2 linked regions of the Enhydrobacter sp. genome follow. The protein of the gene in region 1 interacts with the protein of each later gene in a pairwise test. Links are inferred from orthologs where the notes say so. Each region holds a gene or a part of one and is shown on either strand. Other genes may lie near its edges.

Evidence for each region.
Region 2: the proteins of gyrB (region 1) and gyrA interact in binary tests that used the Escherichia coli proteins (3 or more experiments, as listed by UniProt). The link is inferred for Enhydrobacter sp. from one-to-one orthologs.

What each region holds. Positions count from the first base shown.
Region 1 is NZ_CP126889.1:2,125,367-2,132,860, forward strand. What follows is about bases 4,229-7,288. They hold gyrB (DNA topoisomerase (ATP-hydrolyzing) subunit B), read right to left. Parts: upstream 6,956-7,288; coding sequence 4,502-6,955; downstream 4,229-4,501. Other genes in these bases: OJF58_RS10690 (hypothetical protein), read right to left, coding at 4,229-4,509; recF (DNA replication/repair protein RecF), read right to left, coding at 6,975-7,288. Outside these bases: OJF58_RS10665 (NADH-quinone oxidoreductase subunit C), read left to right, coding at 1-995; OJF58_RS10670 (NADH-quinone oxidoreductase subunit B family protein), read left to right, coding at 1,003-1,518; OJF58_RS10675 (D-2-hydroxyacid dehydrogenase), read left to right, coding at 1,628-2,539; OJF58_RS10680 (helix-turn-helix transcriptional regulator), read right to left, coding at 2,554-3,420; OJF58_RS10685 (PaaI family thioesterase), read left to right, coding at 3,528-3,923; more of OJF58_RS10690, read right to left, coding at 3,958-4,228; more of recF, read right to left, coding at 7,289-7,494. UniProt on the Escherichia coli protein: DNA gyrase negatively supercoils closed circular double-stranded DNA in an ATP-dependent manner to maintain chromosomes in an underwound state.
Region 2 is NZ_CP126889.1:3,971,731-3,977,518, reverse strand. What follows is about bases 1-3,318. They hold gyrA (DNA gyrase subunit A), read right to left. Parts: upstream 2,934-3,318; coding sequence 201-2,933; downstream 1-200. Other genes in these bases: OJF58_RS19845 (HAD family phosphatase), read left to right, coding at 3,183-3,318; coaD (pantetheine-phosphate adenylyltransferase), read right to left, coding at 1-130. Outside these bases: more of OJF58_RS19845, read left to right, coding at 3,319-3,824; ssb (single-stranded DNA-binding protein), read right to left, coding at 3,821-4,294; OJF58_RS19835 (aspartate/glutamate racemase family protein), read right to left, coding at 4,413-5,078; OJF58_RS19830 (MFS transporter), read left to right, coding at 5,349-5,788. UniProt on the Escherichia coli protein: A type II topoisomerase that negatively supercoils closed circular double-stranded (ds) DNA in an ATP-dependent manner to maintain chromosomes in an underwound state.

The DNA of each region.
Region 1 (7,494 bases):
CGGTGATCCGTCTCGAGCAGCGCCTGGGTTACGCCCACAAGGGTGTCGAACGTCTGCTGGCGGGCGCCGATATCGCGCGCGGTGCCAAAATCATCGGTCGTATCTCGGCCGACAGCACGGTCGCCTACGCCTGGGCTTTCGCCCGTGCCGTCGAAGCTGCTTTGGGCTGGAAGGTCCCGCCGCGCGCGCTGCTGCTGAGAGGAATCCTCGCCGAACTGGAGCGGCTCGCGCATCACATCAACGATGTTGGGGGGATCTGCAACGATGCGAGCGTGCTCACGATCAACGCGCGCTGCACCCTGCAGCGCGAGGATGTGCTGACGGTCGCCGCCGCCTGCTTCGGCCACCGGCTGATGATGGATTGCGTCGTGCCGGGCGGCGTCGCGATCGATCTGTCGAGCGAGGGTGTCGGCCGGATACGCGGCCTTCTCGCGCGTCTGGAGGAAACGCGCGCCGAGATCGAACGCGTCTACGATGCGCTGCCGTCGCTGCAGGATCGCACCGTCACCACGGGCATCGCGAGGCCGGAGCTCGTGCGCCAATACGCGGCGGGCGGCTTCGTCGGCCGCGCCTCGGGACGTGCCTTCGATGCGCGCAAGGACTTTCCCTATGCGCCCTACGACCGGCTAGAATTCGCCGTCAGGACCCGCACGAGCGGCGATGTCGACGCACGCCTGCAGGTGCGCATGGACGAGATCGTCGACAGTCTGAAGATGGTCGGCCGGCTCCTCGATCGGCTGCAGCCCGGGGAAGTTCGCAGCGCGCCGCCGCCTCGCGTCGCGAGCGAGGGGGCCGCTCTGGTCGAAGCCTTCCGCGGCGATGTCTTCGTCAGCGCCACTCTCGATGGATCGGGCCGGCTGGCCCGCGTCCATGTGCGGGATGCGAGCTGGTTCCAGTGGCCGCTCCTGGAAGCCGCCATCGAGGGCAACATCGTCGCCGACTTCCCGATCTGCAACAAGTCGTTCAACTGTTCCTACTCGGGGCACGATCTGTGAGGCCGCGATGAAATCGTTTCTGCTCGAGGCCCTGTTCAAGGGGCCGGCGACCATCGCCCCGCCCGCGCCGGCAACCGCAGCCCTCGAAGAGCTCGCGAATGCATTGGGCGAGCGGGCGCGGCAGAAGCTCGGCCGGTCGCTGGCCATTCGCGAAGTGGATGCAGGCTCCTGCAACGGCTGCGAGCTCGAGATCAATGCATTGAACAACCCCGTCTACGACATCGAGCGGTTCGGGCTCAAGTTCGTGGCCTCGCCGCGCCATGCCGACGTGCTTCTGGTGACGGGACCGGTGACATGGAACATGCGCGAGGCCCTGCTGCGCGCCTACAACGCCGCGCCCGATCCCAAGTGGGTCGTCGGCGTGGGCGATTGCACCGTCAATTGCGGTGTTTTTGCCGGGTCCGAGGCCGTTGTCGGCCCGCTCGCCAAAATTCTTCCCGTGGATCTGCATGTCGGCGGCTGTCCGCCGGCACCGCTCGAGATCGTCAAGGGACTCTTGGCGCTGATGGAGAAGGCCGGATAGTCTCCGAAGCGGAATGTCCGCTCCGCTCAAGCTTTTGTTGTCCGCCCACGCCCTGCGCACTTGGGGCAGTCGCATAAAGGCTTCCGTCCCGGCCGATGGCCTTTCCTTCGTGACAGCCGAAGACGCCCTGGCGTCGGAAGATCCCTGCAATGCCGACATCGCCTTCATGACGCGCGAGGTGACAGGCCGCTCGAGCAAGGGCAATCCCACGCCCGAGCTCGAGGGTTTCGACGCCGTGGTGCGGGCGGCGGCGCACCTCAAATGGCTGCAGATCCATCCCGCCGGGGCGGAACGGCCCATCTATCGCGAGCTCAGGGCGCGCGGCGTCAAGGTCACGACCGCGTCGGGTGCGACGGCCGTGACGGTCGCCCACAGCGTGCTGGGGGCGGTGATCGCGCTCAATCGCCGCTTCCCGCTGCTCGCCGACGCGCAGCGCCGCCATGCCTGGGAGCCGCGTCTGGGCGAGCGCTCGCCGCGCGACCTGAAAGGCCAACGCGCCGTGATCGTCGGCATGGGGCCGATCGGATGCACGATCGCCCGGCTGCTGGACGCGCTGGGCATGCGCTCGACCGGTGTCCGCCGACGGGCACAACCGGTCGCGCCGTTCGAGCAAGTCGTTCCCTATGATCGCCTGCCCGAGGTCTTGCCGCGGGCCGACTGGCTGATCCTGTGCTGCCCGGCGTCGCCGCTTACCCGTGGCCTCGCCAACGAAAAGCTGTTCGCGGCCCTGCCTGACGGCGCGCATTTCGTCAACGTCTCACGCGGGGAGATCGCGATCGAAGCGGATGTGATTGCGGCATTGAAGAGCGGCAGGCTCGCGGGCGCCTATCTGGACGTGTTCGAGAAGGAACCGCTCGATCCCGCGTCGCCGCTCTGGGACACGCCCAACGTCATCGTCTCGCCGCATACCGCGAGCCATTCGCAGGGCCAGAACGAGGCGATCTTCGAGATCTTCCTCGACAACCTGGCGCGTTTCCGCACCGGCCGGAAGCTGCGCAACGACGTCGACGATCTGGCCTGACGCTGAAGTCCTGGTCAGCTCTTCGCCGCCAGGCTCCTGAACAGCGCGTCGCTGCGCTCGTCCGCCGGGAAGAAGCTCTCGATGCGGACTTCCTGCAGGGTCACGTCCTGCGGCGTGCCGAGCGTGGCGATGGTGGTGAACACCGAGAGTGCCTTGCCGCCCACGATATAGTCGAGCGTCAGAACCGGCTGCGGCCGGTCCTCGAAGCGCAGCTTGCGGAAAGAGGCGGGCACGTCGGGATAGGCCATGACTTCCTCGATGAAGGCCAGCGCCTTGGGCTCGCCGCCATCGGCCAGGATCTCGGCGTAGGTCGTGGAGACGAGATGGCGCGCCACCTCTTCCCAGTTGGCGAGCTTGGGCCGGAGCGCCTTGGGATCGAGCAGCCAGCGCAGGATGTTCACGCCCTTGCCGGGCGGCGGGGGTGGTGGCGGCCCCTCGAACAAGAAGATGGTGAAGGCGTTGGCGGCGTCATTGCCCTGCATGAAGTTCCACAGCCGATCGACCACGATGGCGGGATAGGGCTCCTGCTGCTTCAGCATGCGGTCGATGGCCTGACGCACCGGCGCGAGCTCGGGCGCCGCGAGATTGCTTTCGCGATAGACGGGCGCGAAGCCCGCCGCCAGCAGCATGGCGTTGCGCTGGCGCAGCGGCACGTCGAGCGCCGAGCTGAGCTGCACCACCATCTCGCGGCTGGGGCGCGCCCGGCCCGATTCGAGGAAGCTCACATGGCGCTGCGACACGCCCGACTGCAGGGCGAGCGCAAGCTGGCTGGCGCCGCGGCGACGACGCCAGGCGCGCAGCATCGGCCCGAACATGTCGGGCTGATTGGCGAGCACGGCCGAGGGCGTGGACGAGGTCGTGGGCAGGGGATTGTTCGTCATGGCCTGCAGACTAACATCGCACCGCGGCCCCGCCGATTACCTCGAGCGTAATTGTCGGAGCGGCGTCGGCATGGGAGCAACGGCCAGCCAGCCAGACGGAGACGACAATGGACAAGGCTCAATTCCTCAACGACCGCCATTTGCCCTTCGCCAAGGTCCTGGGGCTCAGGTTCGTGACGGCGAGCGAGGCGGGCGTGAAGGCTGAGATGGTCGTCCGGCCGGAACTCTGCACGCGGCCCGACGTGCTGCACGGCGGAGCGATCATGGCCTTCGCCGACACGCTGGGCGCGGCCGCCACGGTGCTGAATCTGCCCGAGGGCAAGGGCACGACCACGATCGAAAGCAAGACCAACTTCGTCGGGCCGGCGCCGGTCGGCGCGACCGTAATCGGCGAGACGACGCCGGTCCATCGCGGCCGGCGCACGCAGGTCTGGACAACCCGCATCACCACCGCCGAGGGCAAGCTGGTGGCGGTCGTCACCCAGACCCAAATGGTGCTTTAGGCGGCCACGGCGTCCAGGATGACGCCGAAGTATCTCAATGAATCAGGGCTGGAACAAACGACTGCAAGGCCTGGTCGGCATCGGCCTGGGTCGCCGTGCCGGCCGCCCAGTCGATGCGGATCTTCAGGAAGTAGTCATGGTAGCCGGTCAGCAGGAGCTTGCTGAAGAGGCGACCGGCGGTCGACCGAACGCTGTAGACAATGCAGCGGAAGGCGACGCTGCCGTAGATGCAGGACGAAGGGACCGTGGGCCGCTCGAACCGGGTGTAGCCGGCCGACTTCAGCTTCGTCTCGGCCTCGTTCAGCTCGGCCGCGAACCGGTTCATGACGATAGGCGCGTCACTGCCCGGCGGGACGCGTCGGCCCCCTTCGATGTAGACGTAAATCTTCATCTTGTTGATGCCGTACATATAGGCGACCGATCCGTCCTCGCTCAGGCTCTGCTCCAGCGTGGCCCCGCCCAGGCTGGGCGGAAAGCTGAGCCTGGTGCCGGGATGCGTGCTGGGCGCGGGGTTGCCGGCCGTCTGGGCAAACGCCGGCCCGGCCAGGGCGAGCATCGCTGCCGCGGTCGCCAGCAGCCTAGACATCGAGATTCGCCACCTTGAGCGCATTGTCCTGGATGAAGTCGCGCCGCGGCTCGACCACGTCGCCCATCAGCGTCGAGAAGATCTCGTCCGCCTCGTCGGCATGGTTGATCTTGACCTGCAGGAGGGTCCGCGCCTCGGGGTCGAGCGTCGTTTCCCAGAGCTGGTCGGGATTCATCTCGCCCAGCCCCTTGTAGCGCTGGATGGTCATGCCCTTGCGACCGGCCTCGAGCACCGCGGCGAACAGCTCGGTCGGCGAGGCGATCGGCGTTTCCTTGTCCCTGGCGACGAACGCACCCGGCTGCAGGTAGACCGCCTGCAGGTCGGCCGCCAGCGCATCCAGCCGGCGCGCCTCGGCGCTCTTGATCAGCGGACCGTCGATCACGTGGCGTTCCTGCACGCCGCGCAGGCGCCGGCTGAAGGCGAGGCCGCCATCGGCGGTCGGCTCGCCGGTCCAGCCGCGCTCCAGCGGCGCGCTCACCGCGTTCAGGCGGCGGGCGACGTAGTTCGCCGTCTGACGCGCGAGCTCGGCATCGGCCAGGATGTCCGGCTTGAAGGCGCCAGCGATCGCGGCCTGCTCGATCACCGCCTGGTTGGTCACGCGGCGCGACAGCGCCAGCGGCTTCACGAGGTTCGAGACGGAGCGGGCGATATCGACCGTGTGCCGCAGATCGTCGCCGGCCTGCACGGTACCGTCGCCGAGTCGGAGCGTCGCACCCTCGAGCCCGGTCCGGATCAGGTGATCGTCCAGCGCGCGCTCGTCCTTCAGGTAGATCGCCGACTTGCCCCGGACGGCTTTGAAGAGCGGCGGCTGGGCGATGTAGAGATGGCCGCGGTCGATCAGCTCGCGCATCTGGCGATAGAAGAACGTCATCAGGAGGGTGCGGATATGCGAGCCGTCGACGTCCGCGTCCGTCATGATGATGATCTTGTGGTAGCGGAGCTTGTCCAAGGTGAAGTCGTCGACGCCGATGCCGGTGCCGAGCGCCGTGATCAGCGTGCCGATCTCGGCCGAGGACAGCATCTTGTCGAAGCGGGCGCGCTCGACATTCAGGATCTTGCCGCGCAGCGGCAGGATCGCCTGGAAGGCGCGGTTGCGGCCCTGCTTGGCAGAACCGCCGGCCGAATCGCCCTCGACGATGAAGAGCTCCGAAAGCGCTGGATCGCGCTCCTGGCAGTCGGCGAGCTTGCCCGGCAGCGAGCTCACATCGAGCGCGCCCTTGCGCCGGGTGAGCTCGCGCGCCTTGCGCGCGGCCTCGCGGGCCGCCGCCGCCTCGACCACCTTGGTGGCGATTTTGCGCGCTTCGGCTGGATGCTCCTCGAACCACTGGCTGAGCTTGTCGCCGATCACGCCCTCGACGACCGGCCGGACCTCGGACGAGACCAGCTTGTCCTTGGTCTGCGAGGAGAATTTCGGATCGGGCACCTTCACCGACAGGACGCAGGTCAGCCCCTCGCGCATGTCGTCGCCGGTGAGGCTCACCTTCTCCTTCTTCGAGATGCCCGCCTCGTCGGCGTATTTGTTCAGGGTCCGCGTCAGCGCGCCGCGAAAGCCGGCGAGATGCGTGCCGCCGTCGCGCTGCGGGATGTTGTTGGTGAAACACAGCATCGTCTCGTGGTAGCTGTCGTTCCACTGCATGGCGACTTCGACCGTGATTCCGTCCCTTTCGCCGCGGATCGAGACCGGTGGGCTGTGCAGCACCTGCTTGTTGCGGTCGAGATACTTGGCGAAGGCCTCGACGCCGCCTTCGTAGAAGAGCTCCGTGACCTTGATCTCGGCGCCGCGCTCGTCGGTGATCACGATGCGCACACCCGAATTCAGGAAGGCGAGCTCGCGCAGCCGGTGCTCGAGGGTGCCGTAGTCGAACTCGGTCTGGCTGAACACTTCCGGCGAGGGCAGGAAGGTCACCTCGGTGCCGCGCTTGCCCTCGGGCGCATCGCCCACGACCCCGAGATCCCCCTCCGGATCGCCGTTGCGGAAGCGCACGAAATGTTCCTTGCCGTTGCGCCAGATGCGCACGTCCAGATGCTCGGACAGCGCGTTGACCACCGCCGCTCCTACGCCGTGCAGCCCGCCCGAGACCTTGTAGGAATTCTGGTTGAACTTTCCGCCGGCATGGAGCTGGGTGAAGATGACGATGGCGGCGGAGACGCCCTCTTCACGGTGGATGTCGACCGGCACGCCGCGGCCGTTGTCGCGCACCGTGACGGAGCCGTCGCCGTGCAGGATCACGTCGACCTGGTCGCAGTAGCCCGCCAGCGCCTCGTCGATGGCGTTGTCGACGATCTCGTAGACCATGTGGTGCAGGCCGGTGCCGTCGTCGGTGTCGCCGATATACATGCCGGGTCGCTTGCGGACGGCCTCGAGGCCGCGCAGGACCTTGATGGAACTGGCGTCGTAGTCCTCGCCATTGCCGTTGCCGTTCGGGACTTGCTCGTTCTCGCTCATCATCCTGATCCAAAAGGGTTCAGCCTGCCGCGATGGTTCCATCGGCCACGCGCAGGAGTTGCGCGCGACCGGCCAGCGGCCCAAAAAGGCCGGCGTCGGTGCCGGTCATCCAGCTTTGCACGCCAAGCGCCATGATCTCGTCGAACAGCGCAGCCCGGCGCTCCGCATCGAGGTGCGCGGCGACTTCGTCCAGCAGCAGAAGCGGCGGCCGCCCCCGCGACCACGCCACGAGGCGGGCATGGGCCAAGGCGATCGACACGAGCAGGGCCTTCTGCTGGCCGGTGGAGCCGTCGGCGGCCGGCAGGTCGAGATCGAGATGGCGAACGCTGAGATCGCTGCGATGCGGCCCGCAATATGTGGTGCCGCTTTCGGCATCCCGCAAGCGGCTGGCGGCCAGCTCGGCACGCAACCGGTCCTCGGCGTCGATCGCCGCCATCGAGGCGACCCAGCCGTCAATGTCGCCAGCCATGGCCAGCGAGGCGCGCGGGAAAGGTCCGACGCCCAGCCGCGCCGCCGCATCGAGCCGCTGGACGGTATCG
Region 2 (5,788 bases), 1.8 Mb from region 1 along the record:
TGCCGATGTTGATCGCGGGGCCGATCACCAGCCGGTCGACGAGCCGCAGCGAGCGGCGCACGACTTCCATGTGCCCGCTGGTGACGGGATCGAACGTGCCCGGATACACTCCGGTGCGCTCTGCGGCCATGTCTACCCCTCGTTCCCCGACCGCAGGTGCGCCGGTCGTCGCGGCGAAGTCTTAGCGACACGGCCCGTCCTTATCCACCGTTTGTTTCGGCAGCGTCGCCATTGCCGTTGCCGTCGGCTTCGTCATCGTCGCCGATTCGAACAGCGGAAACGACACGCTCGCCCTCGCTCACATTGACGATGCGCACGCCGCGCGTTGCCCGTCCCGCGATGCGGATTCCATCCACCGGACAGCGGATCAGCGTGCCGCCGTCGGTCACCAGCATGATCTGATCGGTCTGCCGCACCGGAAAGGCGGCCACGACCTGGCCGCCTCTGGAAAGGTTCATGAGCTCCACGCCCTTGCCGCCGCGGCCGGTGACCCGGTACTCGTACGCCGAGGTGCGTTTGCCGAAGCCCGACGAGGCCACGGTGAGCACGAACTCCTCCTTGTCCCGCAGGGCGCTGAATCGCTCGGGCGAGAGGGCAGTGGATGGCGTCACCGGCTCCTCGCCGGTCGCTGCCGCCTCTTCTGCGCCGTTGCCGTTTTCATCGTCGAGATTGGCAAGCTGGCGCAGGGCGCGCGACTGGCGGAGATAGGCGTCGCGGTCCTCGGTCGCGATGCTCTTGCCGCCGTCGACCAGCGACATCGAGATCACCTCGTCGCCGTCGGCGAGCGCGATGCCGCGCACGCCGGTCGAGGCGCGGCTCTGGAACACGCGGACCGTCGCCACCGGGAAGCGCATCGCCCGGCCGAGCCGGGTGGCCAGCAGCACATCCTGGTCCTCGCCGCATACCGCCGCGCCGATCAGGCGGTCGCCGGCGTCGTCGCCCTCGAACTTCATGGCGATCTTGCCGCTCTGGTTCACGCTCACGAAGTCCGACAGCTCGTTGCGGCGCACGCCGCCGCGCGCCGTGGCGAACATCACATGCAGGGTCGACCAGCTCGCCTCGTCCTCCGGCAGCGGCATCACGGTGGTGATGGTCTCGCCCTCGCTGAGCGGCAGCAGGTTCACGAACGCCTTGCCGCGCGCCTGCGGCGCGCCGAGCGGCAGGCGCCAGACCTTGAGCTTGTAGACGATGCCGCGGCTCGAGAAGAACAGCACCGGCGTGTGCGTGTTGGCCACGAACAGGCTGGACACGAAGTCGTCCTCGCGCGTGGCCATGCCCGACCGGCCCTTGCCGCCGCGGCGCTGCGCCCGATAGGCGGAGACCGGCACACGCTTGACGTAGCCGCCGTGGGTCACGGTGACGACCATGTCCTCGCGCTGGATCAGGTCCTCGACGTCCTGCTCGAACTCGTTGTCGACGATCTCGGTGCGCCGCGGCGTCGCGAACTGCTCCTTGATCTCGATCAGTTCCTTGCGCATGAGGGCGAACAGCTTGTCGCGATCGCCCAGCAGCTCGAGATAGCCTTCGATCAGCTTGGCGACCTCGGTCAGCTCGTCCGCGATCTTGTCGCGCTCGAGGCCGGTAAGTCGCTGCAGGCGCAGCTCGAGGATGGCGCGGGCCTGAGCCTCGGAGAGGCGATAGGTGCCTTCGTCGGAGACCTCGCGGCCCGGCTCGGCGATCAGCAGGATCAGCGGCGCCACGTCCGCCGCCGGCCAGTCCCTCGCCATCAGCCGCTCGCGCGCGACCACGGGATCCGGCGCGCGGCGGATCATGTCGATCACCTCGTCGATATTGGCGACGGCGATGGCGAGCCCGACCAGCACATGGGCGCGGTCGCGGGCATGATTGAGCTCGTACTTGGTGCGGCGCGTCAGGACCTCGGCGCGGAAGCGGATGAACGCCTCCAGGAGCTCCTTCAGCGTCATCAGGCGCGGCCGGCCGCCATCCAGCGCCAGGGCGTTGACGCCGAACGTCGTCTGCAGCGGCGTGTAGCGATAGAGCTGGTTCAGCACCACGTCGGCCATGGCGTCGCGCCGCAGCTCGACGACGAGACGCACGCCATCGCGGTCGCTCTCGTCACGGACCTCGGAAACGCCCTCGACCTTCTTGTCGCGCACGACCTCGGCGATCCGCTCGTGCAGGCGGGCCTTGTTCTCCTGGTAGGGGATCTCGGTGATGACGATCGCCTCGCGGCCGCCGCGGATTTCCTCGATCCTGGTCTTGGCCCGCATGACGAGCGAGCCGCGGCCGAGTTCATAGGCGGCACGGATGCCGTTGCGGCCGAGGATCGTGGCGCCGGTCGGGAAGTCGGGGCCCGGCACGTGCTCCATCACCTGCTGGATGGTGAGCTCGGGATTGTCGATCAGCGCGCAACAGGCATCGATCAGCTCGCCGAGATTGTGCGGCGGGATGTTGGTCGCCATGCCGACGGCGATGCCGCCCGCGCCGTTGGCGAGCAGGTTCGGGAAGGCCGCCGGCAGCACCGTCGGCTCCTGCTCCCGCTCGTCGTAGTTCGGCTGGAAATCGACCGTGTCCTTGTCGTAGTCGGCCAGCAGCGATTCGGCGGCAACGGCAAGCCGCGCCTCCGTGTAGCGCATGGCCGCCGGCGGATCGCCGTCCATCGAGCCGAAATTGCCCTGCCCCGAGATAAGCGGCAGGCGCATCGAGAAATCCTGCGCCATGCGCACCATGGCATCGTAGATCGCCGAGTCGCCGTGCGGGTGATATTTGCCCATCACGTCGCCGACGATGCGGGCGGACTTGCGGAACGGCCGGGTCGAATCGTAGCCGTTCTCCTTCATGGCGTAGAGGATACGGCGCTGCACCGGCTTCAGCCCGTCGCGCGCATCGGGCAGGGCGCGCGCCACGATCACGCTCATCGCGTAATCGAGGTAGGAGCGACGCATCTCCTCTTCGATCGTGATCGGCGCGATGTCGTGCGGCGGGGTCGGCGGAGGCGTGCCGGACGGCGGCGGCGCCGGCGGCAGGGTCGTATCGTCGCTCAAGTGGAACCTGGTTTTTTGCTCGTTTTATCGGCCCCGCCGGAGGGTCGGCGAAGACGTTTTGCACAGTAGCAAACCAGGCCCGAAAGACCAACAAAAATCGCTCTGGGAAGCTGCCTTTAACGTCTTGATTTGACAGGCTAAATTGACCGTGAAAACCACCCTTTGAAAGACCCGCCTTTGGCCTCGAAAACAAGCCCCCCAAACCCCTCCGTTGCCGTCTTCGATTTCGGCGGCGTGCTGATCGACTGGAACCCACGCCATCTCTACCGGAAGCTGTTCGCCGATCCAGCCGAGATGGAGCGCTTCCTCGCCGAGGTCGCCACTCGTGAATGGCACGCCGTCCAGGACCACGGCGGGGATCCAGCCGAAGCGACTCGGCGCCTGCAGGCGCTGCATCCCGACAAGGAGGAGCTGATCGACGCCTTCTATGGGCGATTCGACGAGATGTGCGACCATGCTTTTCCCGAGATGGCCGCGCTGGTCGAGCGGCTGCATGCCGGGGGGACGCCCCTTTTTCTGCTGTCGAACGCCCCCAACCTGCTCGACCCGTGGCTGCGCGGCGCCGCCCGCCAGCGCCACCCATTCCTCGGGCTGTTTCGCGACTACGTGGTCTCCGGCCTGATCGGCCATGCCAAGCCCGATGCCGCCATCTACGAGCTGGTTTGCCGAACCGGCGGTTTCCAGCCGGGCGAGGCGGTGTTCATCGACGATGTGCTGACCAACGTGGAAGGAGCCCGCGCCGTCGGCATGCGCGCCATCCATCATCGCTCGGCTGCAGAGACCGCCGCCGAGCTCAGGGCGATGGGGCTACCCGCCTAGAACGGAATGTCGTCGTCGAGCTCGGCCTTGCCGGCGCGCGAAGCCGGGCGGCCTCCGTTCGACGAACCGCCGGCGATTTCGTCCTCCATGCCGCCGCTGCCGACTTCAGCGCCGCCGCCGCGACCGTCGAGCATGGTGAGCGCGCCGCTGAAGCGCGGGATCACGACCTCCGTCGTATAGCGCTCCTGGCCGCTTTGGTCGGTCCACTTGCGGGTCGAGAGCTGTCCTTCGACGTAGACCTTCGATCCTTTGCGCACGTACTTCTGCGCCACCTCGGCCAGCTTCTCGTTGAAAATCACCACGCGGTGCCACTCGGTACGCTCCTTGCGTTCGCCCGTCTGGCGATCGCGCCATGTATCGGACGTCGCGACCGACATGTTCACCATGGCTCTGCCGTCCTGCATGGACCTCACTTCCGGGTCGCGGCCGAGATTGCCGATCAGGATGACCTTGTTGACACTGCCCGCCATCGGGGCCTCCTTCGCTTTCCCGGTGCAGCGGGGCGCCGCACCTACCTCACGGCCGGCAACCTAGCCCCACCGCCCTGTGGGCAGCCACCGATTTCAGGTTGTAACCGGCCCCGCAGGCTCAGCGCGCCAGGAACTCGCGGATCGCCTCCGGCGCGGCCTTCGCATAGGTGCTTCGCCGACTGACCACGACCTTGGTGATCGTCTTCAGGGCGAGCGCCATTTCGGCGGCTTTTGCCACGACGGCGATGCCATTCATGATCGGTGCGCTATCGACGACGAAGGGGCATTCACGCGCGAACAGCAGCATAGGCAGGCCGCCGGCGGGAATGACCACTTCGGCTCCCGCCGCGATCAGCGGCTTGACCTGCGCCACGAACTGCTCGCGCACGCGGCCATAGGTGGCTTGGTCGGTGAATGCCTGCATGAAGGACGGGAGGTTCATCTTGAGTGCCGTGGTGCCGACATAGCGCTCGGCCAGGCCATGGGATCTCACCTGCCGGTCGTGCCAGGGGATGAGGATCGGATCGATCGTCACCAGCCCGAACCGATGGCCGAGGCTGAGCCCTGCCAGCAGGTTCGCCTCGCCCAGCCCGATGACGGGAATGTCCAGACAACCGCGGATTTCGAGCAGGCCCGGTTCCTGGAAATGCCCAAGGACGAACGCGTCATAGCCCGACTGTTCGGCTTCGAGAGCATTGCGGATGACCTGGTTGGCGCAGCGGAACTCGGTCAACGGGTGAAAGGAATGATCTGGTGGATCCAGGCCATGGACCTCGAAGTGCACATCCGCTCCCGCAACCCGGGCAAGCGTTGCCTGCAGGCTCTCGACATACGGCGCCTGCTCGACCGGATGGACGAAGCTTTGGTACCAGATGCGCTTCTGGCTCGCGTTGGGCATTGCCGATCTCCCTCGGGCCCCATGGCCCGCATTCTACAGTGATGGCGACTCGGCACCGAAGGAACCGCCCGTCGCCGGTCGCGTTGTGAGCCGGCCTCATGGCGGCCCTCGGGGATTTCATTGGCCTGGGCCGATGGCCGTTCGTATCGTTTACCTATGAAGGACGCCTTCCACGTTTCCAAGGTCTCGCGGAGCGAGGCCTACGCGATGCTGACCGGCGCGGCGCTGATGATGACGCTTGCCATGGGCATTCGCCAGAATCTCGGGCTTTTCCAGGCTCCGGCCTCGCACGAGCTGGGCATCGCCATCTCCGATTTCGCGCTGGCCATCTCGGTGCAGCAGGTTGCCTGGGGCGTGAGCCAGCCGTTCGCCGGTGCCCTTGCCGACAAGTACGGCACGCGCTTCGTGTCGCTGGCCGGCAGCCTGATCTTCATGCTCGGCCTCTGGCTGACCGCGACCGCGACAAGCACAGGGCCGATCGTGCTGGGCGCCGGCGTCTTCATCGGTGTGGCGCTCGCCTGCACGACTTCGGGCATCACCGCCAACATCGCCGCCCGCGTGGTGGCGCCCCAGCGGCGGACCCTGGCCTTCGGCAT